Regions from separate parts of the Oceanimonas pelagia genome, predicted to be linked through region 1. Evidence: predicted binding sites of a transcription regulator. Region 1 holds the regulator's gene; each other region holds the start of a gene.
The links. Region 1 encodes sigma-54, which starts transcription at its own class of promoters, with help from an activator protein. Its sites were predicted from a motif close to TGGCACNGTTTTNGCTT; they were not measured.
Positions count from the first base shown of each region.

Region 1 (7,094 bases):
GCCTGCCGGTCACCGGCCATGCCGGCGGTATTCACAACTGGACGGTGTCGAGCAGCGGCCAGAGCCATGACGAACTGTTGAAGCAAATGGGCACCGGCCTGCTGGTGACCGAAATGATGGGGCAGGGGGTGAACATCGTCACCGGCGACTATTCCCGGGGCGCCGCCGGCTTCTGGGTAGAGAACGGCGAAATTGCCTACCCGGTGGAAGAGATCACCATTGCCGGTAACCTGAAAACCATGTTCGCCGGCATTCAGGCCATCGGCACCGACGTGGAAACCCGCTCCAGCCTGCATACCGGCTCCGTGCTGATCGACAATATGAAGATTGCAGGACAGTAAAAACCGGGATCGGGGACGGGTGACTGGGGATTGGAACCCATACAGTCAGTCCCTAGTCCCGGTCAGTGCAACAGGATAAGTGTGGCCAGGCCGAGGAAGGAGAGCAGGCCCACGGTGTCGGTGATGGTGGTCAGGGCCATGGAGCCGGCCAGGGCCGGGTCGATATTAAAGCGTTTCATAATAAGCGGAATGCTGGCGCCGGCCAGGCCTGCCACCGACAGGTTGATAAACATGGCGGCGGCGATCACCAGGCCGATTTCCCAGCTGCCTTTCCACAGTGCCACCACCACCGAAATGGCCAGGGCCCACAGCATGCCGTTGATCAGCCCCACCAGGGCTTCCTTGGTGAGCAGCCAGCGGGCGTTGCTGTCGCCGATATGGCCTACCGCCATGCCCCGGATCACCAGCGCCAGGGTCTGGTTGCCGGCAATGCCTCCCATGGAGGGCACTATGGTCATCAGAATGGCCAGGGTGGCCAGCTGGGACAGGGTTTCCTCGAACATGTTGGACACGCTGGCGGCCACCAGCGCCGAGCCCAGGTTGATGGTCAGCCAGAAGGAGCGACGGCGGGCACTGGTGAGCACGGGGGCAAAGGTGTCCTCGTCGTCGTCCATCTTGGCCATGCCCATCATGGAGTGTTCGCCTTCCTCGCGAATGATGTCGACCACGTCGTCGATGGTGATGCGCCCCAGCAGCTGGTTGTTTTCGTCCACCACCGGCGCCGACAGCCAGTCGTGGCGTTCAAACAGGTTGGCGACGTCGGTGTCGGTCATGGTCAGGGGAATGGCTTCCACCGAGGTGTCCATGGCCTCCGCCACCGTGGTGGTGGGAGACTGCACCACCAGGCTGGCGAGGGAAATGTCCCCCAGCAGCCGGTTGTCGTTATCCACCACATAGAGGGTGTCGGTGCCTTCCGGCAGCTCGGTGTGCCGCCGCAGGTAGCGCAGCACCACATCGATGGTGACGTCCGGGCGCAGGGTGATGAACTCGGTGTTCATCAGCGAGCCGGCGGTGTCTTCCGGGTAGGACAGGGCCAGTTCGGCGCGGTGCCGGTCCTGCTCGTCCATTTCGGTGAGCACCTGATTGAACAGCTGCTCGGGCAGATCCCGAAGCACATAGGCCAGATCGTCCGACTCCATGTCTTCCAGGGCGCTGGCGAGTTTTTCCGGCTCCATCAGCCGAATAATGCCGTCGCGTACTTCTTCCGACAGCTCTTCCAGAATTTCACCGTAATCGTCGGGATCGATCAACTGCCACAGCACCTTGCGGCTGGGGCTGGGCGAGGCTTCCAGCAGCCAGGCCACGTCGCCCGGGCGCATTTGCTGCAGCATTCGGCGCACGTGCACGAACATGCCGCTGTTCAGCGCCTGGGTAATGGTCTCCAGGTGATCCGGCGTGCTGCTTTGTTCCTGTGGTTCTGTCATTCGGCGTCCGGCTGAGGGTTATTCCGATTCGTTGAAACGATCCGCCACCAGCCGGGCCACGGCGTTCATGGCCGCTTCCGCATCCGGCCCGTCCGCCACCACGCGAATGGCGTGACCCTGGGCGGTTTCCAGCATCAGCAGGCCCATCACGCTGTTGGCGGGGGCCTGTTTTTGCTGGTTGCACACGGTGACCTCGGCGTCGAACTGCTGGGTCAGTTGCACCAGCTGAATGGCGGCCCGGGCGTGCAGCCCCAGTTTGTTGACGATCTGCAGGTTGCGTTCAATTTTCGGCATGGCGTTTTTCCAGGGTGCGGTGGCGCAACTGCACGCTCTTGCCCAGTTGTGTAAAGACCCGGGCCAGCTGCTCGGCAATGAACACGGATCTGTGCTGGCCACCGGTGCAGCCGATGGCCACGGTGACATAGCTGCGGTTGTTGCGCTCCAGGTGGGGCATCCAGGTGATCAGCAGGTTTTCCAGCTGCCACAGGTATTTCATGACCTCGGGCTGGCTGCCCAGGTAGTCGGCCACCGGCTGATCCCGGCCGGTGTAGGGGCGCAGCTCGGCAATCCAGTGGGGATTGGGCAGAAAGCGGGCGTCAAACACGAAGTCGGCGTCCTTGGAGACGCCGTACTTGTAGCCAAAGGACTCGAACACCCAGTTCAGCTCCTTTTCCTTTTTGCCCAGAATGCGCTCGCGAATGATTTCGCTCAGGTCGTGAATGCTCAAGCTTGAGGTGTCGATGCGCAGATCCGCGTCCGACGACAGCGGCGCCAGCAGGTGGGTTTCCTCGCGAATGGCCTCGTCCAGGGTCAGGCTGTGGCGGGACAGCGGATGCAGCCGGCGGGTATCGCCAAAGCGGCGGATCAGCACCGAGTTGTCGGCATCGATGAAAATGCTGGAAAGCTGAACCTCATTCATGGCCCGTACTTCGGCCAGAAAGGCTTCCAGCTGCTCGGCACTGTCGGGCAGGTTGCGCACGTCTATGCTCACCGCCACCGCGCCGGGCTTGTCCCGGCGCAGCCGCACCAGCTCCGGCAGCAGCGCCACCGGCAGGTTGTCGACGCAGTAGTGGCCGAGATCTTCGAGCACCCGCAAGGCCACGGTCTTACCCGACCCGGAACGACCACTGACGATCACCAGCTGCATGTTGACTCCTCAGGCTGAAATCATGATCTGGTAGAGTTCTTCGTCGCTGCCGGCCTGACGCAATTGCCGGCATACCTGTTTGTTGCTGAGCTTCTCGGCGATCAGCGACAGGGTTTTCAGGTGCTGCTTGCATTCCTGCTCCGGCACCAGCAGGGCAAACACCAGGCCGACCGGCTGATTGTCGATGGCGTCGAACTCCACCGGCTCGGCAAAGGTGAGCAAAACGGCCGTCGCCTTGTTGTCGTTGCCGATGCGGCCGTGGGGAATGGCGATACCGTTGCCAATGCCGGTACTGCCCATTTTTTCCCGGGCCAGCAGACAGTCAAAAAGCGGCTGGCTGCCGATGTGGAGATGTTCGGCAGCCAGCTCGCTGATGATTTCCAGAGCACGTTTTTTGCTCGTGCAGGGAACCGCACTGCGCGTGCAGCCCCTGCTCAGTATGTCGGCGACTTCCATGGTTATTTTTGCTTGAGCTTCTCTTTGTGTTTGATGATCTGACGATCCAGCTTGTCGATGAGGCCATCGATGGCGGCATACATGTTTTCGTGCTGGGCGTTGGCAAACAGCTCGCCGCCGCTCACATGCAGCTTGGCCTCGGCGATTTGCTGCATTTTTTCCACATTGAGGATGACGTGCGCATTGGTGATGTGATCGAAATGGCGTTCCAGCCGGGAAAACTTGCTGTTTACATAATCACGGAGTGCATCGGTGATTTCGACATGGTGTCCGGTCAGGTTGATTTGCATAACGTCTTCCTTCTGTCGTTGCCTTTAAACCAGGCGTTTGCGCTGATTGGAAGGGGGAATGGCCAGTGACTCCCTGTACTTGGCGATGGTTCGCCTGGCCACCTGAATCCCCTGGTCGGCCAGCAACTGGGCGATTTTGCTGTCGCTCAGCGGCTTGGCCGGGTTTTCCGCCCCGACCAGTTTCTTGATCAGGGCGCGAATTGCCGTGGAAGAACACTCACCGCCATCGTCGGTGCCCACATGGCTGGAGAAGAAATACTTGAGTTCAAACACGCCTCTGGGAGTGTGCATGAACTTCTGGGTGGTCACCCGGGAGATGGTGGACTCGTGCATCTCCACCGCTTCGGCCACATGGTTCAGCACCATGGGCTTCATGGCCTCTTCTCCATGCTCAAAGAATGCCTGTTGTTGTTCAACAATACAATTGGCAACCTTGAGCAGCGTCTCATTTCGGCTTTCAAGGCTTTTGAGAAACCACTTGGCGTCCTGCAGGTGGTTGCGGATAAACTGGCCGTCCTCGCTGTTGCGGGGCTTGCTGGCCAGGGCCGCATAGGTCTGGTTGAGGCGTATTTTGGGCATGGCCTCGGGGTTGAGCTCCGCCACCCAGACGCCGCTGCGTTTGGTGACCACCACATCGGGGATCACGTATTCGGAATCGCCCTGAATGATACTGCTGCCGGGTCTGGGTTCGAGCTGCTGAATGAGTGCCAGCACCTCACGCAGTTCGTCTTCCTTGAGTTTGGTCTTGCGCTGCAGGCTGCGGTAGTCCCGGTTGCCGAGCAGGTCCATGTGCTGGGCCAGCAGATTGCGGGCCTCGGCCAGCCAGGGCGTGTCGGGGGGAAACTGCTCGAGCTGAATGCTCAGGCACTCCTGCACGCTGCGGGCGGCCACGCCGATGGGGTCGAAGTGCTGAATGCGCTTGAGTACCGCTTCCACCTCATCGGCCTCGATGCCCAGCTCCTCCGCCGATACCGCCTGCAGCAGGTCATCGATGCTGGCGGTGAGGTAGCCGGCGTCGTCCACGGCGTCGATAATGGCCAGGGCAATGGCCTGATCGGTGTCGCTGAAGGGGGTCAGGTTCATCTGCCAGGTCAGGTAATCCTGCAGGCTCTCGGTGGTTTCGCCCTGGTAGACGGTGTCTTCCAGCCCTTCCGGCAGGCCCGCGCCGCCGCTGACCGGAGAGGCGGTGTACACCTCTTCCCAGCTGGTGTCCATGGGCAGCTCTTCGGACAGCTGGTTGCGCTCCATGGCGGTGTCGGAGGCCATCTGCTCTTCGTTGCGGTTGTCGTCAACCCTGATGCTGTCCGGCTCTTCCTGCTCCAGCAGGGGATTGCTGTCCAGTGCCATCTGGATTTCCTGTTGCAGTTCCATGCTGGACAGTTGCAGCAGGCGAATGGCCTGTTGCAACTGGGGGGTCATGGTCAGCTGCTGGCCCAGGCGTAACTGAAGAGTTGGCTTCATTTCGTTGCAGCATCCTTCCTGATAAACCGCATTGCGGTGCCGTCAAAGGCTGAATTGTTCGCCGAGATAGACCTTTTTGACCTGTTCATTGGCCAGGATTTCCGCCGGCGTGCCGGCGGCGATGCGGTGGCCATGACTGACAATATAGGCTTTTTCGCACACGTCCAGGGTTTCGCGTACGTTGTGGTCGGTGATCAGCACACCCAGGCCCCGATCCTTCAGGTGCAGAATGATCTTCTTGATGTCTATCACAGAAATGGGATCCACACCGGCAAAGGGCTCGTCGAGCAGAATAAAGCGTGGATCTGCCGCCAGCGCCCGGGCGATCTCCACCCGCCGGCGCTCGCCGCCGGACAGGCTCATGCCCAGGCTGTCGCGAATGTGGGTGATGTTGAACTCTTCCAGCAGCTGTTCCATTTTCTCGTTACGGCCGTCGGCGTTGAGATCCTTGCGGGTCTGCAATACCGCCATCAGGTTGTCGGCCACGCTCAGGCGGCGGAAAATGGACGCCTCCTGAGGCAGGTAGCCAATGCCGGCGCGGGCGCGCGCGTGCATGGGCTCGTGGCTGATGTCCTGGCCGTCTATGGTGATGCTGCCCGCATCCCGTTGCACCAGGCCCACTATCATGTAAAAGGAAGTGGTCTTGCCGGCGCCGTTGGGGCCGAGCAGGCCCACGATCTGGCCGGTGTTGACGGTCAGGCTGACGTCGGCCACCACCTTGCGGCCCTTGTAGCTTTTCTGCAGCCCACGCGCTTTCAGTATCGCCATGCTCAGTTGTTATCCTGCTTGTCGAACTCCTGCACCTGGTCGGGCAGGAAGATGGTGGTGACCCTGTCCTTGCCGCCCTGGCTTTCGGCTTCCATCTGTTCCTTGTCGATAAAGTAGCGAATGCGGTAGCCGGTGACGATATTGTCGTTCTGCTTGAGCTTGGCGTCCCGGATCAGGGTGATGGTACGGGCACGCATGTCGTAGTGAATTTCCCGGGCCTCGGCATGCACCGGCTTGCCGTTGTTGAGGATCTGCTCATAGGTGGCCGGGCTGCCCTTGGCGGTCATCGACTGCAGGCCCTGCTCGTTGCGGATCACCACCAGCTCGTTGGCACGCACGTCTATACTGCCCTGCTTGACCACCACCTTGTCGATAAAGGTGACCTTGTTGTCGGCCAGCTCTACCAGCTGACGGCCGGCGTCTATGGTCACCGGCTGGCGAAAGTCGCTGTCTCTGGCCTGTGCCTGACCCAGGCCCAGCAGGCCGCCAAGACTAAGGATTGAAATAAGTTGCCCGGGTTTCATTCAGTAATTCCACCGTTTGTTGATCCAGCTTGCCTCGCAGGCCCGTGCCTTCCGCCTGGTATTGCGGGCTTTCCAGCCGCACTCTCTGGTTGGAGCGCAGTCGATTGTTGATAAAGTCCATTTCCAGATATTCGGTGGTCAGGGTTTCCACCAGGGCATCCGGTTGCAGCCCCTTGCCCACCACGTTGCCGGTCAGCACGGCGTTGTCGCCGGTGTTGATGGTGCCGTTATTTCCGCTCAGCCGCCACTGGGGCCGGCCGTCGGGGGAATAAAGCAAGATAACAGGTTTTTTCATCAGGGTCATGGACAGGGATTCGTAGTACTCCGCGTGCTCCGCCTGCATGCCCCGGTAGGGCAGCCCCAACCGGTTATACTGCACGCTGGTGAGGTTGGTGGCGACGAAGTCCGGCTGAAAATCCTGCTCGCTGGCGGGCGCATTGCGGTCGGTGCCAAACCATTGCCAGGTGGCCAGGGCCACCACGAACAGGCCGCCAAACAGCCAGGTCTGGCGGCTCATACGCTCATGCCCTCGGCCTGATCCAGCAGGCCACGGGCATCGAGCAGCAGATCGCACAGTTCACGTACCGCGCCGTGTCCTCCCGGAGTGCGGGTGGTGTAGCCGGCCCGCTGCAGTACCAGCGGGTGGGCATCGGCCACCGCCACGCCCAGGCCACAGTGCTGCA
Region 1 is NZ_CP118224.1:2,876,391-2,883,484, reverse strand. It holds gene pmbA (metalloprotease PmbA) at 1-341, shown strand, start outside; gene mgtE (magnesium transporter) at 404-1,765, opposite strand; gene PU634_RS13840 (HPr family phosphocarrier protein) at 1,784-2,059, opposite strand; gene rapZ (RNase adapter RapZ) at 2,046-2,912, opposite strand; gene ptsN (PTS IIA-like nitrogen regulatory protein PtsN) at 2,922-3,368, opposite strand; gene hpf (ribosome hibernation promoting factor) at 3,371-3,658, opposite strand; gene PU634_RS13820 (RNA polymerase factor sigma-54) at 3,683-5,119, opposite strand; gene lptB (LPS export ABC transporter ATP-binding protein) at 5,162-5,887, opposite strand; gene lptA (lipopolysaccharide transport periplasmic protein LptA) at 5,890-6,411, opposite strand; gene lptC (LPS export ABC transporter periplasmic protein LptC) at 6,380-6,928, opposite strand; gene kdsC (3-deoxy-manno-octulosonate-8-phosphatase KdsC) at 6,925-7,094, opposite strand, start outside.

Region 2 (7,094 bases), 1.4 Mb from region 1:
TTATCCGCCATTGTTGTTTATTCCTTGTTGTTTCACCGCATTTAAGCAAAATAATCAATCAGGCCGCGGTCTTCCGAACGGGCAGAAAAACCGGATACCGGCTGCCAGCTTTCTTCTTCCGGCACGCCACTCGCGGCCGTTGTGCCGGCCCCTCTCTGCCCCGGCTCCCTGTTTTCGGCATTGCCGCCCTGCCCGGTAAAACCGCCCACCTGCCCCTGCCCCAGCTGTATGCCCTGCTGCCCCAGCATGTCTCTTAACCTGGGCATGGCCTGCTCCAGCATCTCCCGGGCCTGGGGGTGGTGAGCCAGAAACTGAATGCTGGCTTCCCCCTGCTCCACCCTGATGTGGATCCGTAAGCCCCCCAGCTCGGATGGGCTCAACTGAATATCAGCCTGCTGCATATTCTGATTAACCAGCACTTGCACCTGCTGAGCCATCTGGCGGGCGTTCTGCTCCGGCGCCCCCTGATGCAAAGACAGTGTCCGTTCCCCCGTCAGCGACTGCGCTCGCTCATTAAGCGGAATTCCCTGATCCCGCCCCTGCAACGGCAAGACACCCTCAGGCTGATTGGGCAGCGCCGAGTCATCCGCACTGTAAGAACCGTTTTCAACCGTTTTCAACAAGAATCCCGCCTCACCGGCCGCCTGCTCTGGCTGCAGCATGCTTGCCTGGTCACTGAGCCGACTGCCGGCTTCGCTGGTCGGATCGCTGTGAGTTGGTTCGCTGAATTTGGCTTCAGTGGCGGCCGGCTCGGGCTTGTTGCTTTGATGCAAGCCGGTTTGCCAGCGCTGACCATGCCTGATCTGGGCCAGCCAGTCAGGCTCAGCGTCATCCTGAAGCTTCGGCACAGCACTGTCTTGCTCCCCCTGACCATGAGCCGCATCGGGAAGCACAATTGCCAGCACCTCGGATGTTCTGGTCTCAGGGGCCGTCGTTACCACCAAAGGAGCCTCTTCCTGCTCATCCTCGTTCAAACGCAAGTCTTCCGCATCCTGCAATGGAGTCAGCTCTTTGAGCGGCAACTGCTTGCCCCCCTCCTCACTCTGCGGCAATGGCTCCCCATTTTCAGCATCAGCGTCTGTCGGCAAGGCCGGCGTCTCGGCCTGTTTCTCCGCTTTGCCTGATGAAGGGGCAGTCTTTGCCTGCTCGGTCTGCGCCATCACCTTGTCAAAGTCGGTGTCTGCACCGGCCTTGCCGGCTCGCCCGCTTCCACTTTCGTTTACAGCCGTCTTGGGGCCGGCCATTCCGGTCATCAATATGGTCATGCCTGCACCTTGTTCAAACTCGGACAAACAGGCCAGCTGTTCCGCGAACTGCACAGTGGCCGGACACCTTAAAATAAAGCAAGTTATGTACCAGTTTTATAGAACATCCATAAAGCACAAGCCCATCGAACTTCACGGAAACAACGGCAAACTACAGCGGCTTCTGGTGAAAACGGTAAATGGCGAGGTTGTCGAGCATCTTCTGCTCCTGACGGGCGGCTTCCTGCTGCTTGCGCTCGCTTTCTCGGGCCATCAGCTTTTCAATGGCCTGTTTGCGGGCACGCACCGCCAGCCAGGCGTCACGGCTATGGGCAAGCTGCTCCCGGGCCTGCTGCAGGCCCTGCTGCTGCTGTTGCCGGGCCATTTCCAGCTTGTCGATAAAGCCGCGAAAATGCCCGAACTGGTGGGCTTCCAGCCCGTTTTGGCCGCGCTGCTGAAAGGTCTGCACATACTGTCGCTGATACTGGCTCAGGGTCTGTTGCTGCTGCTCCATCTGCTGCAACTGCAGTTGCGCGCCACCAAGCTCCGCCGCCGCCTTGCGCTCTTCACCATCCAGCTGCTCCAGCAGCAGGGTCAGCGCCCTGCTCATCAGCCGGCCCTCATCAGCGGCATGGCCACCATATGCAGCTCGTTAAGGCAGGTTTCAAGATCAAACACCTCGGTCATGCCCTGGGTCAGAAAGCGCTCCAGCCGGGGGCGAATGGTAATGGCCATGTCCAGCCTAGGATCGGCGCCGCTCTTGTAGGCCCCCAGGTTGATCAGATCGTGATTCTGCTGATAGAGGGCATAGGCCTGCTTCAGTGCCCGGGCCTGTTGCTGGTGCTCGGGAGTGGTAACCGCCGTCATCACCCGGCTGATGGACTTCTCGATATCGATGGCCGGGTAGTGGCCGCTGTCGGCCAGCTGCCGCGACAGCACAATATGGCCGTCGAGAATGGCCCGGGCGGCATCGGCAATGGGATCCTGCAGATCATCACCCTCGGTGAGCACGGTAAAAAAGGCGGTAATGCTGCCCTGCCCGTCACCACCGTTGCCGGCCCGCTCCACCAGCGCCGGCAATTTGGCGAACACCGAAGGCGGATAGCCCTTGCTGGCCGGTGGCTCACCCACCGCCAGCGCGATTTCCCGCTGGGCCTGGGCATAGCGGGTGAGCGAGTCCATCAGCAGCAACACATTCAGCCCCTGATCCCGGTAATACTCCGCCAGGGTCAGGGCGGTTTCACAACCCTTCAGCCGCATCAGCGGAGAGGCGTCGGCGGGGGCCGCCACCACCACGGAGCGGGCCCGGCCCTGGTCGCCCAGGATCACGTCGATAAACTCCTTCACCTCCCGGCCGCGCTCGCCAATCAGCCCCACCACCACCACGTCGGCCCTGGCGCCCCGGGTCATCATGCCGAGCAGCACACTCTTGCCCACCCCCGAGCCGGCAAACAACCCCATGCGCTGGCCCTGGCCCACGGTCAGCACCGAATTGATGGCACGCACCCCCACGTCCATCGGCGTCTCGATGGGCCTGCGCGCCATGGGGTTAATGGGGCGGGACACGAAATCGGCGGTGGTGGCGGTGTTGATGGGGCCCAGGCCGTCCAGAGGCTGGCCAATGCCGTTGATCACCCGGCCCAGCAGTGCCATGCCCACGGGCACGCCGGCACCATTGCCCGCCGGCGTGACTCTGGCCCCGGGGATCACGCCTTTCAGGGACTCGCTCGGCATAAGGTAGAGCTTGTTGTCGGCAAAGCCGACCACTTCCGCGTCCATTTCCCCGAACTGGGTCTGCACCTTACACTGGCTGCCCACGGCGGCGGTGCAGCCCACCGCCTCCAGCGTGAGCCCCACCACCCGGGTGAGTTTGCCGCTGGCGGCCATGGACGGGGTCAGGCCGGCGGTCTGGTAAGCACAAAGACGCTCAGCCAGCGTCATGGAAACGGCTCCAGTTGGCCTTGATAAAATTGGCCATCAACTCATCGATACGGCCGGCCAGACTGACATCCAGCTGCGACATGGCAGTGGTGAGCCTGAGCTCGCCCCGTTCCAGCCCGGGCTCAACCACAAACTCCCAGCCCCGTTTGGCCCGGGCTTCGTCGTTATAGTGCTCGGCCAGCATCGCCATGTCGTCGGCATGCAGATAAAAGGTAAGCGGACCGTCATGGCGGGGCAGCGCCTGCAGCGCCTCCTGCACCGTGGCCAGCAACAGTTTGGGCGAGGCGCTGACCTCGGCCTTCAGCAGATTGCGGGCCAGCTCCATGGCCAGGGTGACCAGGCTTTGCTCCACGGTATGGTCCACTTGCGCCAGCGGCGCCTGCAGCCGCTCGACAAGGGCATTCAGTTGCTCCAGCCGCTGCCGGATCTGCTCACGGCCTTCCGCCAGCCCCTGCTCCAGCCCCTGCTGCAGGCCGGCCTCGTGGCCTTCCTGCATGCCCTGCAGCCGGCCCTGCTCGCGGCCTTCGGCCAGGCCCTGCTCCTTGCCCTCGGCATGGCCTTCCTCAAAGGCGGCCTGACGAATGGCTTCCAGCGCCTCGGCAGTAAGGGGCTCGGACGCGGCTTCCTCGCCGGGCTCGGCGGCTTCAGCCTCGGGTTCGTGCTCGGTACGCAGATGCAGCGCCACGCGTTCTTCCCGGGGCGCACGGGCCACTTCCATCTCGGGCCATTGCCAGGCATTCAGGCCCGCCGGTACCCTATCCTCGGGGTTGTAGCCTTTTTTAATGCTCACAGGTAGTCATCCCCGCCACCCTTGGCCAGCATCATCTCGCCGCTGTCGGCCAGGCGCCGGGCGGCCGCCAGAATATCCCGCTGGGCCCCTTCCACATCGCTGACCCGCACCGGGCCCATGGCCTCCAGGTCTTCCTGCAGCATTTCCGCCGCCCGCTTCGACATGTTGCGGAAAAATTTCTCCTTGAGCTGATCGTCGGCGCCCTTGAGTGCCCGCTGCAGCAGCTCCGGGTTAACCTCGCGCAGCAGCACCTGAATGCCCCGGTCGTCCACGTCGATCAGGTTTTCGAACACGAACATCAGATCCTGAATCTTCATGCTCATTTCTTCATCCTGGTCGCGAATGGACTCCATCAGCGCCCCTTCCACGGCGGTGTCGAGGTAGTTCATGATGTCGGCGGCGGTCTTCAGCCCCCCCATCTTGGCCGCCTTGGCGTTGCTCTTGCCGGCAAACTGCTTTTCCATGATGTCGTTCAGTTCCTGCAGCGCCGCCGGCTGCACTTCTTCCAGCTCGGCGATGCGCATGATCAGATCCAGCCGCATGGGCTCGGGAAACTGCTGCAATATGGCCGCCGCCTGATCGGCGTCGAGGTACGACAGCACTATGGTCTGAATTTGCGGGTGCTCGTTGTGAATAATGCCGGCCACCTGACGGGCATCCATCCACTTGAGCGAGTCGAGGCCACGAGAGCCGGCACCGGCCGAAATCTGGTTGACCAGCCGGCCCGCCTTGTCTTCCCCCAGGGCCGCCACCAGGGCATTGCGCACAAAGTCCTGGCTGCCCACGCCAATCTTGGTAAAGCGCTGAATATCCTCAATAAACAGCCGGTGCACGGCACTCACCCGATCCGGACCAAAGTCATTCATCGCGGCCATTTTCATGCCCAGGCGCTGCACCTGCTTGGGATCCAGATGGCGAAAGATCTGGGCGGCGTCCTCTTCCCGCAGGCTCAGCATCAGCAATGCGGCCTTTTCGGTGCCCGTCATGCGCGACAGCATCTCCCGCTGCGCGTCGGTAATCACCAGCTCCTGTTGATCACTCATCGCTTTGTACCCAGTCTTTAATCACCTGCGCCGCCAGATCCGGCTCGTTGGCCACCAGCGCCCGTACCGCCGACAGCAGATCTTCATCCTTGTTGAGGTTGGGCAGCCTGAGCTGTCCGTCCCGAATGCCAAACATGCCGTCTTCCAGCTCCGCCTGCTGGGCCAGCATGTCCAGCTCGTCACTGCCCGCCAGGGCGCTCTGACCATCGAGCCCCAGTTCGTCGGGCTTTTCATCGATGTTGAGCAGGCGTTTCATCATGGGACGCACCAGCGCCAGCAGTAGTACCACCAGCACCAGCACGGCGCCGAGAATGCGGGCCAGCCGCCAGAACCAGGCCTGCTCATAAAAGGGAATATCGGCCACGGTGTCGAGATCGGGGCGGTTGAATGACATGCTGACCACCTCGATGGCATCGCCCCGGCTCACATCAAAGCCCAGCCCGCCTTTGAGCAATCGCTCGATGCGGGCCAGCTCGGCGGCGTCGAGCGGCACCCGCTCCAGACTGCCGTCGGCCTGCGTCACCGTCTTGTAGTCCACCGCCACCGACACCGTGAGCCGGCGAATGTCGCCCACGGCGCTTTCGGTGTGGCTGATGGTGGTGTCGAGCTCAAAGTTGCGGGTAGCCTCGCGCCGGCTGCGCTCGGTCCCGGTTTTTTCCGAAGCCTCGCCGGCCTGCTCGGGAATATCGCTGTCCACCGGAGGCTGGTTGGTGAGCGCACCGGGAATACCGATGGCACCGCGACCGGAGGTGTTGTCTTCCATCACCATTTCCGAGCGGATTGCCGGCATGTCGGGGTTATAGGTTTTCACCGTTTGCTGACGACGGCGAAAATCGAGGCGCAGATCCACCTCGGCGGTGTAATTGCCCAGCCCCAGCACCGGGCTGAGAATGGCGTCAATCTTCTGGCGGTATTCCTCTTCCTGCTTTTGCTGCAGTTCAAACTCACGCCGGTTACGGGCGGCCAGGGGATCCTGAGAGCCGGAGTTGAGCAGGCGGCCGTTCTGATCGGTCACCGTTACCCGGCCCGGGGTGAGATCCGGCACCGCCGACGCCACCGTATCCACAATGGCATCCACTTCTTCCTGACGCAGGCTGGTGCCCCGGCGCAGGTTCAGCACCACGGTAGCGCTGGGCTTGCGCTTGTCGCGCACAAACACATTTTCCCGGGGAATGGCCAGCAGCACCTGAGCCCGGGACACACTGTTATATTGTTCAATCACCCGGGCCAGCTGGCGCTCCCGGCTGAGGTTAAGACGTTCGCGCTCCAGCCGCTGGCTGATGCCAAAGCCGGGATCGGACAGCAGAATGCTGTCGCCCTCGGGCGGCGCCTGGGTCAGGCCGGAACGACGCAGGCCGAGCTGAATGTCGGCATATTGATCGGCGCGCACCAGCACGCTGTTGCCGTCGATTTTGTATTCTATTTTCTGAGCATCGAGAAAGTCGAGGGTTTCAATCAGTTCCTGATTGTTGTATACCCCCAGCGGCCGCATTTCCGGCTCCTTGCCCCACAGCAGCACAAACACCGCCATGGCCAGACAAATGGCCAGGGCCAGCACAATCACTATCTGGCGCAGCACATCGGCATTGCCCAGCAGGGCAAAGGGCGTGCTCTTGCGCTCCTGCGCCTCCATGGCGGCGCCGCCGTTATTGGCAGGAAGCGTGCTCTTGTCGGTTTCCGCCAGCGGATTGTCAGCCACCCGTCAGCTCCTTACACCGGCATGTTCATGATGGTCTTGTAGGCATCCACCAGCTTGTTGCGTACCTGCACGGTGGCCTCAAAGGCGATGCTCGACTTCTGGGCCGAGATCATCACCTGCTCCAGGCCCACCGACTCGTCGCCCAGCTCAAAGCGGGTGCGCAGCTCGTTGGTGGTTTGCTGCAGACCATTGACCTTGTTTACGGCCTGGCCCAGCAATTCGGCAAAGTCCTGACGAGGGCCGGTGCCCTGCACCGGGGCCAGGTTTTGGGCCTCGCCCTGCATTGACTGCATCTCGGCCAGCAGCGCGGCGGCTTTAATCTCCATCAATTTGGCTCCTCAATCAGTAAACACTCATGCGAACACGCATCTTAATGC
Region 2 is NZ_CP118224.1:672,730-679,823, reverse strand. It holds gene PU634_RS03140 (flagellar basal body-associated FliL family protein) at 1-11, opposite strand, end outside; gene PU634_RS03135 (flagellar hook-length control protein FliK) at 42-1,265, opposite strand; gene fliJ (flagellar export protein FliJ) at 1,417-1,854, opposite strand; gene fliI (flagellar protein export ATPase FliI) at 1,854-3,185, opposite strand; gene fliH (flagellar assembly protein FliH) at 3,172-3,975, opposite strand; gene fliG (flagellar motor switch protein FliG) at 3,972-5,018, opposite strand; gene fliF (flagellar basal-body MS-ring/collar protein FliF) at 5,011-6,717, opposite strand; gene fliE (flagellar hook-basal body complex protein FliE) at 6,729-7,043, opposite strand.
Region 2: PU634_RS03135 (flagellar hook-length control protein FliK) is a predicted target of sigma-54. The motif match lies at 1,342-1,358, and genes of this name have one in related genera.

Region 3 (7,094 bases), 1.2 Mb from region 1:
CATGGCGGTAGCCCTCGTCTTCCAGCAGACAGAGCAGCAGCTCCACGTTCACCGGATTGTCGTCGAGCACCAGAATGTGGGCGTCGGCGTGAGTGGGCACGGTCATGACGCGTCTCCGGTCAGCTCACCGAGCAGCGCCAGCAGCCGGGGAATGTCCACCGGCTTGGTCAGGTAGTCCCGAAAGCCGGCCCTGCGGGCCTGGCGCACCTCTTCCGGCATGGCATTGGCCGACAGCGCCACCACCGGCACATGGCGCGTGCGCGGATGCCGCCCCAGCAGGCGGGTCGCCTCGATTCCGTTCATGCCGGGCAGGTTGATGTCCATCAGGATCAGATCCGGCGGGCTGGCGCAGGCCATTTCAAAGGCCAGCTCCGCCGAGTGCACACAGGCCAGCTCGATGCCGTCGAGGTCATCGAACAGATCGTTCAGCAAGCGCTGGTTGGCCGGATTGTCTTCCACGTAAAGCACGGTTTTGCCAGCTCCGGCAACCGGCTCCCGCGACGGCAGAGCTTCCGGCAGGGCCGCCGTTGATGCCGGCTCGGCCAGGGGCAGGCAGAACCAGAACTCACAGCCATCACCGGGGTGGTTGTTGACACCGATCTCTCCCTGCATCTGCTCGACAATGCTTTTGGTCAGCGCCAGCCCCACGCCGGTCCCCTCAATGACGCCGTTCTCGGCTCCCAGGCGGTTAAAAGGCTGAAACAACTGATCGAGGTGCTCGGGAGCAATGCCGGCTCCGGTGTCCCGCACCGCAATGCGCAGGCGCTCACCGTCGCGACGGCAGGCAATGTTGACCTGGCCATCGGGCCGGTTGTACTTGATGGCGTTGGAAATCAGGTTGATCAGCACCTGCTTGAGCCGGGTGTAATCGGCGGTGACGGTGCCGCAGCGCCCCACCTGCACCAACAGCTGAATGCCCTGTTGCTGGGCCATGGGGGAGAGAATGTCACAGGCCTCGCGCACCACGTCGGTCACATCGATGGCCTCGAACGACATGTCGATGCGACCGGCCTCGATGCGTGCCAGATCCAGCACCTCGTTGATCAACTTGAGCAGGTGGCTGCCGCTTTTGTAAATCTGCTCCACCTGACGCAACTGGCGCTCGCCCAGGGGGGTGCGCTGGTTGTTCTGCAGCAGCTGGGCAAAGCCCATGATGGCGTTAAGGGGCGTGCGCAGCTCATGGCTCATGGACGACAGAAACTCGGTTTTGGCCCGGCTGGCACGCTCAGACTCATCCCGGGCCTGCCGCAACTGCTCGGTGACCGCCTCCCGCTCGCGCAACTGGCGATAGAGGTTGATCAGCAGGGCGCAGGTGGAGGTAAAGGGCTCCAGCCAGGCCACCAGCGCCTGACTGTAGTCCTCGCGACCATTGGCGATGGCGAACATGCCGATCACCTCGCCGTCATCGATAATGGGAACCCCCAGAAAATTGTGCAGCGGCGGATGGCCGGGTGGAAAGCCACCGCGGCGGGCATCTCCGGCCATGTCGTTACTGAGCACGGTCTGGCCGCCGGCGAACACCCGGCCCAGCATGCTGGCCGGGTTGGTGAGCAGCATCTCCCCGGCCTGCAGTTTGAGCATCAGCTGGCGCGACTCCTCGCTCCAGGACAGGTCGGTGATGGCATGCACCTTCAACGCCGGCCCGCTTTCAACGGGCAGCACCTCGCCGATCAGGGAATAGTCGCTGCCGGTGAGCTCCCGCAGCGCCTCCTGCAAAAAGCCCCACAACTGGTTGCCGGACATGAGCGCATGGTAGTCGGTCAGACCCTTGTGCAGCACGCTCAGCAGCCGCTGCTGACGCTCCAGCTGGCGGGCCGCCTCCCGCTCCCGCAGCTCGGCCTGATGCGTTTCGCTGAGGTCGGTAAGAATGCCGATAAACTCGGCGTTGTCATGCTGATCGTCCTGGCGCACCTGACCCACCGCCAGGTGCACCGGCACCTGCTGACCGTTCCTGTGCAGGGCCGCCACTCTTCGCCCCTTGCCAATGACCCTGGCCTCACCGCCGTCAAGATAGCTGCGAATATACTGATCGTGATGCTCCGCCCACTGGGCCGGCATCAGCCGGCTGACATTCTGCCCCAGCAGCTCTTCCCGCCCGTAACCGAGCAGCTTGAGAGCGTAGTCGTTGATCTCCCGAATCCGGCCCCGGCCATCAATGCGGACGATGCCGGCGGCGGCCCCTTGCGTAATGGCCTCATAGCGGGCCAGCCGGCTGTCGCTCAGGTGGCCCTGCTCATTCAGCTGTTGCCGCTTCCAGCGCAGCCGCAGCAGGGCCCGGGCCTGCTCGGCCAGCAGGCCCAGCCGACGCCGTTCTTCTTCGCTCAGGGTGCGGGCCTGCGTGTCCAGCACCGCCAGCACCCCCAGCACCAGGCCGGATTCCAGATAAAGGGGAAACCCGGCATAAAACCGCAGCCCGGGTTCGCCGGTGACCAGAGGATTGCCGGCAAAACGCGGATCCTGGCTGGCGTCCGGTACGATCAACGGCGCCCCGTCGGCCACCACCCAGCTGCAAAAGGCGATGTCCCGCGGGGTTTCCTGCACCGCCAGCCCGCGCCGGCCACGAAACCACTGGCGGTGTTCGTCCACCAGCGATACCACCCCCATGGGGGTATCGAGCAGCAGGCAGGCCAGCTCCACCAGTTGATCGAATTCCGGGTCTGCCGGCGTGTCGAGCAGTTGCAGCTGGTGCAGGCAGGCCAGGCGGGCGGGTTCGTTGCAGGGCAAGGGGGCGGCGTGGGTCATGATCAACGTTCCGTGTCGAGGCGTCTCTGGTGGCAATAGGTATTCGTCATCTCGGGTTGCCCGAGCATACTAACGCGCCCCCAACACAAAAACGACCCATGCGGGTCGCTTTATGTGGAGTCCGGTCCGGGTTTACATGCCCAGCAGCCACCTCAGGGCCATGCCCACCAGGGTGATCAGGCCCACTCCGGCCAGATAAAGGCCGGCAAACCACAGCCAGCCCCGTTTACCGGCCATCAGTAGCCTTCCTCAAAGTCTTCCACCTTGCCGGAGAAAATGCGGTAGCCCCACAGGGTATAGGCGCAGATCAGCGGCAGGAAGATGGCGATACCCGGCAGCAGGAAGGTCAGGCTGGAGTCCGGTGCGCTGGCCTGCCACAGGGTCAGCCGGTGCGGGATCAGATAGGGGAACAGGCTCACCACCAGACCGCCAAAGCCCAGCACGAACAGGCCGCAGGCCAGCCAGAAGGGCCGGGTCTCGTGGGGCTCGCCATCCAGATCCCGGTACAGCAGGAAGCCCAGCAGCACGCTCGCCAGCGGCAGCGGCGACAGCCACAGCAGGTTGAGACCGTCAAACCAGCGGCTGCTGACTTCCTCGTTGGCCAGCACCATCCACAGGCTCAGCACCAGCAGAATGGCCATGATGGCCAGCACCAGCCGGCGACCGAGGTGGGCGGCCCGGGCCAGCATCTGCTCCCGGCTTTTCAAGACCAGGTAGCAGCAGGCCAGCAGGGCATAGGCCACCATCAGCGCAAAACCGGTAAAAATGCTGAACGGGCTGAGCCAGGCCAGGGCCCCCAGCTCGCCGGGGCCGGCGTCTACCCCCTGCACTACGGCGCCGAGAATGGCGCCCTGGCAAAAGGTGGCCACGGTGGAGCCAAGCCAGAACGATTTGTCCCACCAGGGCTTGGAGCGGTGCGACTTGAAGCGGTATTCAAAGGCCACGCCCCGGAATATCAGCCCGATCAGCATGATGATAATGGGCGTATACAGGGTGGCCAGTATGCCGGCGTAGGCGGCGGGAAAGGCGGCGAACAGCACCACACCGCCAAACACCAGCCAGGTTTCGTTGCCGTCCCACACATGAGAGATGGAGCGCATCATGTGATCCCGCTCGCCCTCGCTGCGAAACCAGGGGTAGAGAATGCCGAGGCCGAGGTCAAAGCCGTCCAGCACCACGTACATCAGTACCGCAAAGCCCAGCAGCAAATAATAAAACAGTGCCAGATCCATTTCAGTTCTCCACCACGTCGTGTTGCATTTTCTTCACCCAGGCCAGGGCAAAGCCGGGGGCCTTGATACCAATCATGTGCTGCTCAAGCCGCGCCATGTCCGGCGGCCCCTTACGCACCAGCTTGGCCATGAAATAGAGGTAGACGCAGAACAGCAAACTGTAGGTCAGCACAAACAGGGTGAGGGAAAACAGCACCCGCTCCGCCGGCAGCGGCGACACCACCTCCATGGTGCGCACCAGGCCGTGCACCAGCCAGGGCTGGCGGCCCACTTCGGCCACGTACCAGCCGGCCAGGGTGGAGATCACGCCCGACGGGATCATCAGCATCATCAGCCACTGAAACGGCCGGCTTTCAAAACGGCCGTTCTTTCTGCGCAGCCACAGGCCCCACAGGGCGGCGCCGATCATCAGCACGCCCAGCCCCACCATAATGCGGAAGGAATAAAACACCAGGGGCACATAGGGGCGTTCATCGGCAGGCACCGACTTCAGCCCCTGCAGTTCACCGTCCGGCTCATGGGTAAGGATCAGCGACGCCAGCTTGGGAATGGCAATCTCGAAATGGTTGGTCTCGGCCTCCATGTCGGGCACCGCAAACAGCAGCAGCGGCGCGCCGCGCTCGGTTTCCGGCCAGATCCCCTCCATCGCCGCCACCTTGATGGGCTGATGCTCCTTCACGTTCAGGCCGTGAAAGTCGCCGACAATAGCCTGCACCGGCGCCAGCAGCAGCGCCGCCCACAGCGCCATGGACAGGCCCTTGCGACCAAAGGCGCGATCCCGGCCCTGGTACAGGTACCAGGCGCTGACACCGCCCACCAGGAAGGTGGCGCTGAGCATGGCCGCCAGCAGCATGTGGGTCAGCCGGTAGGGCATGGACGGGTTGAAAATCACCTCCATCCAGCTGGCCACCTCGAAGCGGCCGTCCACCAGCGCATAGCCCGCCGGGGTCTGCATCCAGGAGTTGGCCACGATGATCCAGAACGCCGAAATCCAGGTGCCCAGGGCCACCACACAGGTAGAGAAAAAGTGCAGCTTCTCCCCCACCCGCTGCCAGCCGAACAGCATGACCCCGAGAAAGCCCGCCTCCAGGAAAAAGGCGGTCAGTACCTCGTAGGCCATCAAGGGCCCGAGCACGGCGCCGGTGATCTCGGAAAAGCGGGAAAAGTTGGTGCCGAACTCGTAGGACAGCACGATGCCGCTCACCACCCCCATGCCGAAGGTCACGGCAAAGGGCTTGATCCAGAACTTGGCCAGCTGAAAATACACCGGATTGCGGGTTTTCAGCCACAGCCCCTCCCAGATGGCAATGGCGGTGGCCAGGCCGATGGTCATGGCCGGAAAGATAATGTGAAAACTGACGGTAAAGGCGAACTGTATTCGCGACAGAATGGCGGCATCAAGCTCCATGGTTCCTCCTTAGCGGGCCAGCCGGCGACGTACCAGGGCCGGCAGCCCTGCCATCAGCAGAACAACCAGGATGGCGGAAAATTCCATCAACAGCGTGATCAGGTTCATTGTTATATGGCTCACTCGTTAGTCTGGTGAGCTGGTTTTGCATGAAGCGTGCCAGCCTTTGGAAAACCCCGCCCCGCCTTGCCCTGGATCAATAAAAACGCAAAAACTTGTGTTCACCGACAACAAGGTTTACAGTTTTTTCGCCCGTAACTGTCAACGCTATTTACACCCGGACGCGCTCATTCATGTCCCTGGAACTCGCCTTTGAACTGATGATGATGCTCACCAGCGGCTGCGCCCTGCTGGTGTCGGCCTGGCTGTTCTGGCGGGCCCGCAACCGGCGCAGCATGAAGGCGCTGGCGGGCTTTGGCATCATGATGGCGCTGTGGTGTGCCGGCCATGTGGCGGTGTTTTACGGCCAGCACGGTCTGGGCATGGCGCTGATCCTGGCCAACCCGCTGATGCCCACCTTTTTTCTCGACTTCGCCATCGGTTTTGTCAACCAGGGGCCGGGCCAGCGCCCCTGGCTGGGCCGGCTGGCCCGCTATCGCGGCCTGCTCTACGCCGCCGCCGTGCTGGTGAGTCTGCTCACCCTGTGGCAGGGGGGCGGCGACATCATCGCCTTTGGCCCCTTTGAACACTATTTCGTGTTTCGTGGCAGCGGCTGGTTCAACATCGGCTACACCATTTTCATCGGCGTGCTGGCCCACGCCCTGCTGCTGTGGGGCTTTGCACGGCAACGGGGCAACCGCCGCCGTTCCATCGCCGCCATGTTTGCCGCCGGCGCCTGGGGCCTGCTGCTGGCCACCAGCTTCATTTTTCCGTCACTGGGGCTGCTGTGGTATCCCTGGCCCATGCTGCTGTTGCCCAGCTACGTGTTGCTGCTGGTGTACGGCGTGGTGCGCTACCAGATGCTGGAGGTTAACGCCTGGGCCAACCGGGCGCTGCTGTGGATTTTAATGACCGGGCTGCTGCTGGGACTGATGGTGCTGTTCAGCGCCATGGCCGGACGCCTGGGCATGCAGGCCCTGGCCGCCGTGCCCCAGTGGCAACTGTGGCTGTACTCCCTGCTGCTGCTGATGCTGGCACTGGCGCTGTATCAGCCGGTGAGCAAGCTGGTGGAACGGCTGATTTACCCGGGCAGCCGGCTCGACGAACAGCTGCTCGACACCTGGCTGGCGCAACTGCGCGATGCCGACGGCTGGGAGGCGCTGGCCGACGCGGCCCAGCGCTTGCTGGCCCGGCAGATGGGCCAGCCGGTCACGGTGAGGCTGCTGACCCGGCCGCCCTTGTTCGAGCCCAGCCCGGGACTGGAGCTGTGGTGCCTGCATCAGGCCCATGGCTGGCAGTTCCGGCTGCGGGGCTTTGACGACGTTACCCCCGGCATGCGCCTCACCGCCGAGGTGTTCGGCTCCCTGCTGGCCACCCGCTGCGGCCTGCTGGAAAGTTCGCTGCAACTGGCCGAGGCCGAGCGCAAACGGGTGTCGGAGCAGCACCTGGTGGAGCTGGGCGGACTGTCGGCGGCCATGGCCCACGAGCTGCGCAACCCGCTCAATATCATCTCCATGGCCACCGCCGGCCTGGAGGCGGATCGCAAGGCCATAATTCAGGATCAGCTCAAGCGCGCCGACCGGCTGATCGTGGACATGCTGGCCTATTCCGGC
Region 3 is NZ_CP118224.1:469,953-477,046, reverse strand. It holds gene PU634_RS02230 (EAL domain-containing response regulator) at 1-106, opposite strand, end outside; gene PU634_RS02225 (GAF domain-containing protein) at 103-2,742, opposite strand; gene PU634_RS02220 (cytochrome d ubiquinol oxidase subunit II) at 2,979-3,974, opposite strand; gene PU634_RS02215 (cytochrome ubiquinol oxidase subunit I) at 3,976-5,382, opposite strand; gene PU634_RS02210 (sensor histidine kinase) at 5,676-7,094, shown strand, end outside.
Region 3: PU634_RS02215 (cytochrome ubiquinol oxidase subunit I) is a predicted target of sigma-54. The motif match lies at 5,528-5,544, and genes of this name have one in related genera.

Region 4 (7,094 bases), 1.3 Mb from region 1:
TCTCAAAGAACAGGCTCTGGGACTCGTGCACGCCCATGGATCTGGCCTGCCCCACCGGCAGGCGGCGCCAGGCCGCGGGCAGACCCTGCTCGTAACGGGCGTGGCCGGTTTCGTGAATAATGCCCATCAGCGCCTGGGCCACGTCGGCCTCGTCGTAGCGGGTGGTGAGGCGCACGTCTTCACTGACGCCGCCGCAAAAGGGGTGGGCGCTGACATCCAGCCGGCCGTGGTGAAAGTCAAAGCCAAGCCAGCTCATCACTTCCAGCCCCAGGGCTTTTTGTTTATCGGTGGCAAAGGGGCCTTGCGGCGACAGCACGGTTTCAAGCCGCTGTTTTTCCTGCACCTCGGCAATCAGTCCGGGCAGCCAGCCACTCAGCTCGCCAAACAGGGTGTCGAGCGCCTGAGTGCGCATGCCCGGCTCGTATAGCTCGAGCAGGCTGTCGTAGCGCGACAGCCCCAGTGCCTCGGACCGGGCTGCGGCGGCTTCCCTGGACAGCGCCACCACCTCCTCGAACAGCGGCAGAAAGCCGGCCCAGTCGTTGGCAGGACGCAGGCTGCGCCAGGCGTGCTCGCAGCGGGAGCCGGCCAGGGAGCGGGCGCGCACCAGGTCGGCGGGCAGCAGGGTGGCATCGCGCCACGCCCGGCGCATTTCGGCCAGGCTTTGTTGTTGCTCCTGTGACAGCGGCTCGCTCTCTGCCCGAGCGAACCAGTCGCCCAGGCGCGGATCCTGCAGTTGCCGGTGGCACAGCACCGCCAGGGTGCCCAAAGCCTCGGCCCGGGCCTCGTTGCCGCCGGGGGGCATCATGGTGGCCTGATCCCAGCCACAGATGGCGCCCAGATGCTGCAGGTGGTGCAGTTGTTCAAAATGTTGTTCCAGTGCGGAATAAGACATGCGGTGATCCTTGCGCTAAAAAGTCAGCCCCGGTGGCTTTGCAGCCACTCGCGGGTGTGTTGTTTGGCCTGCTCGCTCTTGCGCAGCAAAACATACAGGCAGCCGCTGCCGCCGTGCTGGCGCAGGGCGCTGTGGCAGGCCAGCACCTCCGGCAATTGGGGCAGCCAGCCGGAAACATAACTCTTGAGCAGGGCCGGCGGCTGGCTGCGCTCGCCCTTGCCGTGAACGATGATCACGGAGCGCAGATCCTGACGCAGGCAGGCGCGAATAAAGTTCAGCAGGGCACTCCGGGCCCGCTCCACGCTGTGGTGATGCAGATCGAGCCGGGCCTCGCACGGATATTTGCCCAGGCGCAGCTTTTTGAACACGCCGTCCTGCACCCCGGGCTTCTTGTAGCTGATCATGTCGTCGGGGCGTAGCAGTACCACCCTGTCCAGCGACAGGCCGGGATCGGCGGCTTCGGCCTGGATCTCGGCGGCACGACGGCGTTCGGCGAGGGCGACGGCGTCCCGCGGGTCGCGGTGGCCGGTGGGCAGGGTATCCTGCTCCAGCGGGGTGAGTCCGTCCAGTTCATCAAGAAAGGACGACCAGTCGGAATGGCTCATGGCGCGGCTCCTTTGATTCAGGCATAGCCGCAGTATAAGCAAATGGGATAAAAGGGGGAACGACGGAACCCGGGGGAGGAGGAGGTCGGATTCCGCCGTTATTAAACCTGAGGGTTATTTACCGGCTTCGTGGCCGGGCTCTGACTTCATCACCTTGTAAATGAAGTAACCGGCGTAAAAACTGATCAACAGGGTGGTGGCAATGATGACCAGCATGGACATCAAGCCCACATCGCTGCCAAACATCAAATCGAGCCAGAATTCCATGGGATGTCTCCTTTCGCGCTCTCCGTTGAAGCCATCCTAACGGGACCACAGTGGCACATGCTGATCCTGATCAATAAAGCGGCGGGTCCTCCACTTTATTGAGGGTATAACCCGCTTGTTTCAGCAGGGCAATGAGACCCCGATCACCATAAAGGTGCAGCGCGCCCACCACCATCAGCGCCCGCCGGGGCGCCAGTTGCTCCAGCCGCGTCAGCCACATGCGATTGCGTTGTGCCAGCAGCTCATTCTCGATAAAACGGGTGAGCGTCGGGCTTTGCTCATCCTGCAACAAGGCCAGCAGGGTCTGTTCGTCGCCGCTCAGCCAGGCTCTGAGCAAATGATCGAGGTGATCCTGCATGTGCTTGAGTTCGTCCAGGCTGTGGGCCACAAAGTCCCGTTCAAGGTCGCGCCGGTGCAGCGACGACAGCAGTCCCATCACCAGCGCCGGCTGCTCCAGCCCGGCCACCGGCAGTTGCCGGTCCCGGGCCAGCAGCCGCAGCTGCATGTCGACGCCCTGGCGACTGTGAAAACCCAGCTCGGCGGCGCGCAGCTGGGTCAGTTGCAGGGCCACAAACCAGGGCGGCAGCTCGCGCAGGGCCGGGCGACCGCTGCGGGCCACGGCCTGCTCCAGCTCGAAGGCCAGCCGGGGGCCGAGCCGCTCGCGCCAGTCGGTATCGCGTTCAATCAGGTGGGCGAAGTCGTTAAAGTGAAGGGCAAGGGGGTCGATTTCCAGCAACAGCAGCTCGCTGCTATCCAGCGCCGCGAGCAGGGCCGGCGGCAGGGTGGCAAGGCGTTCATCGGCAACATGAACCGAGCCGAACAACCACAGTTGCCGCTCTCCCTTGGTGGCCTGCCACAGAGCGGGGGCGGCCAGTGCCTGAGTGCACCACAGCCACAGTAAAAAATGCAACATCCGTTTCATGAGACTCTCCGCTTGGCATGCCAGCCGTGATGATAAGAGGTGGACGTCAGCCGCCGGCCTTCAGCATCAGCCGATCCAGTGCCCGGTCGCTCAGCAACCGGCGCAGCCAGCCCAGCATGATGGTGGGACGGGTGACCGGATAGCGGGTTTTGGGACGGTCGCTGGTGAGGGCGTGCAGCAGGGGCGGCAGGCAGGCGTCCGCCGGCAGGCTGTAGCGGGAGCCGGGGCCGGGTTTTTCCAGCCGGGCCAAGGTCTGCTGATAGCCGGCCTTGTGCCGGCTGTGCGCCATGTCGATATGGCGCAGAAAGGCGGCTTTGGCGTTGGCGCGAAAGCGGGTTTCAATGGGGCCGGGTTCCAGCAGGCTGACATGCACACGGGTGCCGGCCAGCTCCAGCCGCAGGGTGTCGGTGTAACCTTCGAGGGCGAACTTGGTGGCATTGTAGGCGCCGCGGTATTGCATGGCCACCAGCCCCAGCACCGAGCTGTTCTGAATAATGCGGCCTTCGCCGGCCTCGAGCATGAGCGGCAGCACCAGCCGGGTGAGGTGGTGGGTGCCGAACAGGTTGGTGTTGAACTGCTCGCGCAGGGCCGCGGTGGGCAGATCTTCCAGGGCGCCGGGCTGGCCATAGGCGCCGTTGTTGAACAGGCCGTAGAGTTGGCCGCCGGTGAGCGTGAGGGCCTGCTCCAGGCCGCGCTCTATGCTGGCGTCATCGGCCAGATCCAGTTGCACCGCCCTGAGCCCCTGCTGTTGCAGCTGCGCCACGTCCTGTTCGGCCCGGGCCGAGGCGATAACCTGAAATCCCCGGCGGTGCAGGTAATGAGCGGCGGCGTGGCCAATGCCGGTTGAGCAACCGGTGATCAGAACAGACTTGGTCATGAATGGCTCCCGTTATCAAGCTGGGGCCAATGTAGCAGAAAAGGCGCGGGAGGATCGATGGCTGGCGTCCCCGGCAGGAATCGAACCTGCATCTAACCCTTAGGAGGGGCTTGTTTTATCCATTAAACTACGGGGACAAGGCCGGCACAATATTGCAAATTTCGCCTGAGGGTGCAACGTCGTGCCGAGCGTTTGGCGGTTATTCGAGCAGGATTACAGCTGGGTCAGGCGATCGCCGGGCATCACCGCAATGCGTTTGGCCTCGGCGCCGGCCGGCACCAGCAGGCTGTAGTCGGCATGGCTTTGCTGCACCACAAAGGCGGCCTGTGATGCCGTTTCGCTGTAATAGCCCGGCGTCAGCTGACGGCGGTGAGTGAGGGTGAATCTGTCTCCCACCTGAATGCCCTCGCGCCGGCCCAGATCCATCAGTATGCCTTCCTCCGACTGTTGCACTATGTTGCCCACCGCCTTGAGACAGGCCTGGGCCTTGATCACGTCCTGGCTGATGCTCGCCAGCAACTGCTCCACCGCCAGACCGTAACCGGACTGCCAGAATGCCTGTTCATGCACATTGACCCTGTCGTGCTTTTTATAGTCCCAGCTGGCGCGGGTCTGATAGCGGCGTTGCAGCAGCACGTCGCCGGTCAGGCTGTCTTCCAGGGTGATGCGCATGCGAAAGGCCCGGGGAATGTCGGAAAAGGTCCACTGGGTCCAGTGTCCGTCCTCGATGCTGATGTCTTCAATCACGCCGCTCAGTAACAGCCGGGACTGCTGTGTGCCGGCGAGCACATCGCTGCCCCGGCGCAGGCCGGCCGTGCGGGGCAGGGCCGGGTCGGTATCCAGGCCAAGGGCAAGGGTCGACGTAATATTGACGCTGGGCTCCAGCCGGCTGGCCAGCCGCTGGGCCAGTGCCGTGCCCAGTTCATAGATCTGCCCGGTGGCGCCCTGCTGCGGATGCAGCAGGGTGATGGGCGTCAGGGTCATGCCCGGGCGATAACGACCGGCGCACTGCTCCTGGCGGCGCTCGCCGGGCCAGATGTCGGCCCGTACCGTCAGCCACAGCCGGCCCTGCTCCCGGTGCTCGTTCAGGATCAGGTAGTCCATCAGCTCGCCCTGGGCGGAAATATCCAGTTGCTGGCCGGCAAAGGCGCCGTTGGTGGCCGACTGCACCGTGCTGAGAGAGGCGCCCGACTGCAGCAGCGCATCGCTCAGGGCCTGCTCCAGTGCCTGCTGGCGGGCGGTGTCAACTCCCAGACTGAGCGGCGCCGAGCCTTCGGCCTGATACCAGTCGGCCCGGGCGAGCAACGGAAACAACAGCAACAGTGAAGCAAGGTTTTTTCTGAGCACGGATGCATCCTGTCAAACGGTGAGCCGCCCTTAAAAAGTCGCGGTCCCAGTGAGAATATGGCAAGGTTTATGCAAAAACCTTGCCGGGCACATGGCCGCAACCTGGCCTGAAAGCGTAAAGTTGACGCTCCACTGGCCGATATACACTCAGTTTCTTTTGCTTCGGGAGCCTGTGAATGACAAGAGCCCTTATCCTGCTTGCCGTGCTGGGATTGTCCGCCTGCACCGGTCAGCCCCGGTTCGACGGTCAAAACCATTACCTGCCTCATGATCATGCGGCTCACTACGTCAGTCACCAGGCCCTGGGGGAGCAGCCGGCGCCGGCCCGTTCGCCCCGGCACAGTCAGGACGGTGTGCCCATGCGCATGAGTGCCGGCACCCGCAGTGCCCATCTGCCCGAGGCCGGGCCCTCGCTGGTGGGGGGCCAGACCCAGTTGCAGCGGCACATGTCGGCCCTGGCGCACCGGCTGGTGGCCTCGGCCCACAATATGAACCGGCAGGCAGGCATCGCCGTGAGTGGTTTTGTCAGCCAGGAGGACTACACCAGCCAGGACGAGTTCAGCCGGCTGCTGTCGGAAACCATGATGTTTCAGCTCAATCAGTACGGGCTGAAGGTGGTGGACTTCAAGGCGCTGCCCTTTATTCGCATTACGCCCGAGGGGGATGTGAGCACCAGCCGGGACTACCGCCAGCTGAGCGGGCGCATCAATGCCCAGTATCTGTTGCACGGCACCATCAGCGACACCCAGGGCGGCAAACTGATCAATGCCCGGCTGATCTCCATGGCGGATCACGGCATTGTCAGCAGCGCCCAGCAGTTTGTGCCCGATTATCTGGTGGCGGCCATGCTGAATACGCGCGGTCCCGAGATCCCCGACTACATCAGGAAACGCTATGAAAAATAAGCTGATTGCCCTGCTGGCACTGGTCACCCTGGCCGGCTGTGCCGGCCAGGGAAGCGCCGGTAGTCCGGCCCGGAATCATCTTTATGCGGTGGGTTATGCTCCCATCAGCCTGCAGCGCCCGGCGGACTACCAGCAGAAACTGCTGCATGCCATGCGTGCCTCGCGTCTGGACGCCTACCGGGAGCTGAGTGAGCAGCTGAGCGGAGTGCGGGTATCGAGCTCCAGTCAGCTCGACAGTCATATTCTGCAGGACGGCACCGTGAGTAGTGCCAGCCGGGGGGTGGTGCGCGGAGCTCGGGTGGTGAACAGCTATCCCGACGGCGACATGTACGTGACCGAACTGGAACTGGATCTGGCGCTGTATCAGAAACTGCGCCGGGATGGATTATAAGACAGCGGCGGCGGCTCACACCTTGAAGCCGGCCCCCTTGTTGATGCCCCGGGTGTGGCCTTTCTGATCGTAGGTCATGCTCTGGCGCTCGTGCAACCGGCTTAAAATATTGGCCAGCTGGCGGGTGCCGGCCAGGGACTGCTCCAGTACCTGCTCGGCCACCTGGTTGCGTTCCCGGCACCGTGCCATGAGGGCGCGCAGGGCATCGACCCGGGATTGATGGGTGGTTTTCAGTTGTTCCACCTCGGGGTGAGCGCACAGACTGGCGTCGGTGGCCTGAATATCGAGCAGCAGTTGTTGCTTTTGCTCGGTGAGGGGGGGCAGCTCCAGCGCCTTGCGCCGAACGATAAGCTGAAGCTCCCGTTCGGTCAGCTCAAGCAGCCGCTCGAGTTGTTCCTGTTGTTGTTGCAGCAGCGTATCAAGACTCATTAATACAGGGACTCTATGTCTTGCTCCAGATTGATGATGTTTCCGGCCAGCCTGTCGGCGTTCACCTTGTAGCTGCCGTCGTTAACCGCCTTTTTCAGGGCTTCCAGCCGCGCGCTGTTATCGGCGCCGGCACCGGCCTGCAGGCTTTGCTGCACGCGGCCGAGCTGTTTTGCTTCCGGGGTCAGGGTCACTTCGTCGCGGCCAGCCATGGTCTGGGCACGATGGTCTGTGCCGGTGCTGGCGGTACCGCTTTTTTGCGGGTACCTGTTGCTGACCGACGGGCCGTTATGAAATCCGGGGGGGAGCTTGTCGATGGCCATAAGATTCAATCCTGATTCGCTGCTGTCAGCCTGGTTATCGGCCGGCCTGTAAGCAACTTTAGCAGAATTTACAGTCCGACTCTCACCACCCCTGCCTCGCTGATCCGCCCCTGGATCTGGCGTCCGGAACGGCTGTTGC
Region 4 is NZ_CP118224.1:625,466-632,559, forward strand. It holds gene PU634_RS02870 (carboxypeptidase M32) at 1-892, opposite strand, end outside; gene smrA (DNA endonuclease SmrA) at 916-1,497, opposite strand; gene PU634_RS02880 (DUF3149 domain-containing protein) at 1,612-1,764, opposite strand; gene PU634_RS02885 (TraB/GumN family protein) at 1,835-2,686, opposite strand; gene PU634_RS02890 (SDR family oxidoreductase) at 2,733-3,563, opposite strand; tRNA gene PU634_RS02895 (tRNA-Arg) at 3,626-3,700, opposite strand; gene PU634_RS02900 (flagellar assembly protein T N-terminal domain-containing protein) at 3,777-4,910, opposite strand; gene PU634_RS02905 (FlgO family outer membrane protein) at 5,087-5,815, shown strand; gene PU634_RS02910 (LPP20 family lipoprotein) at 5,805-6,206, shown strand; gene flgN (flagellar export chaperone FlgN) at 6,222-6,635, opposite strand; gene flgM (flagellar biosynthesis anti-sigma factor FlgM) at 6,635-6,955, opposite strand; gene flgA (flagellar basal body P-ring formation chaperone FlgA) at 7,024-7,094, opposite strand, start outside.
Region 4: PU634_RS02900 (flagellar assembly protein T N-terminal domain-containing protein) is a predicted target of sigma-54. The motif match lies at 4,980-4,996, and genes of this name have one in related genera.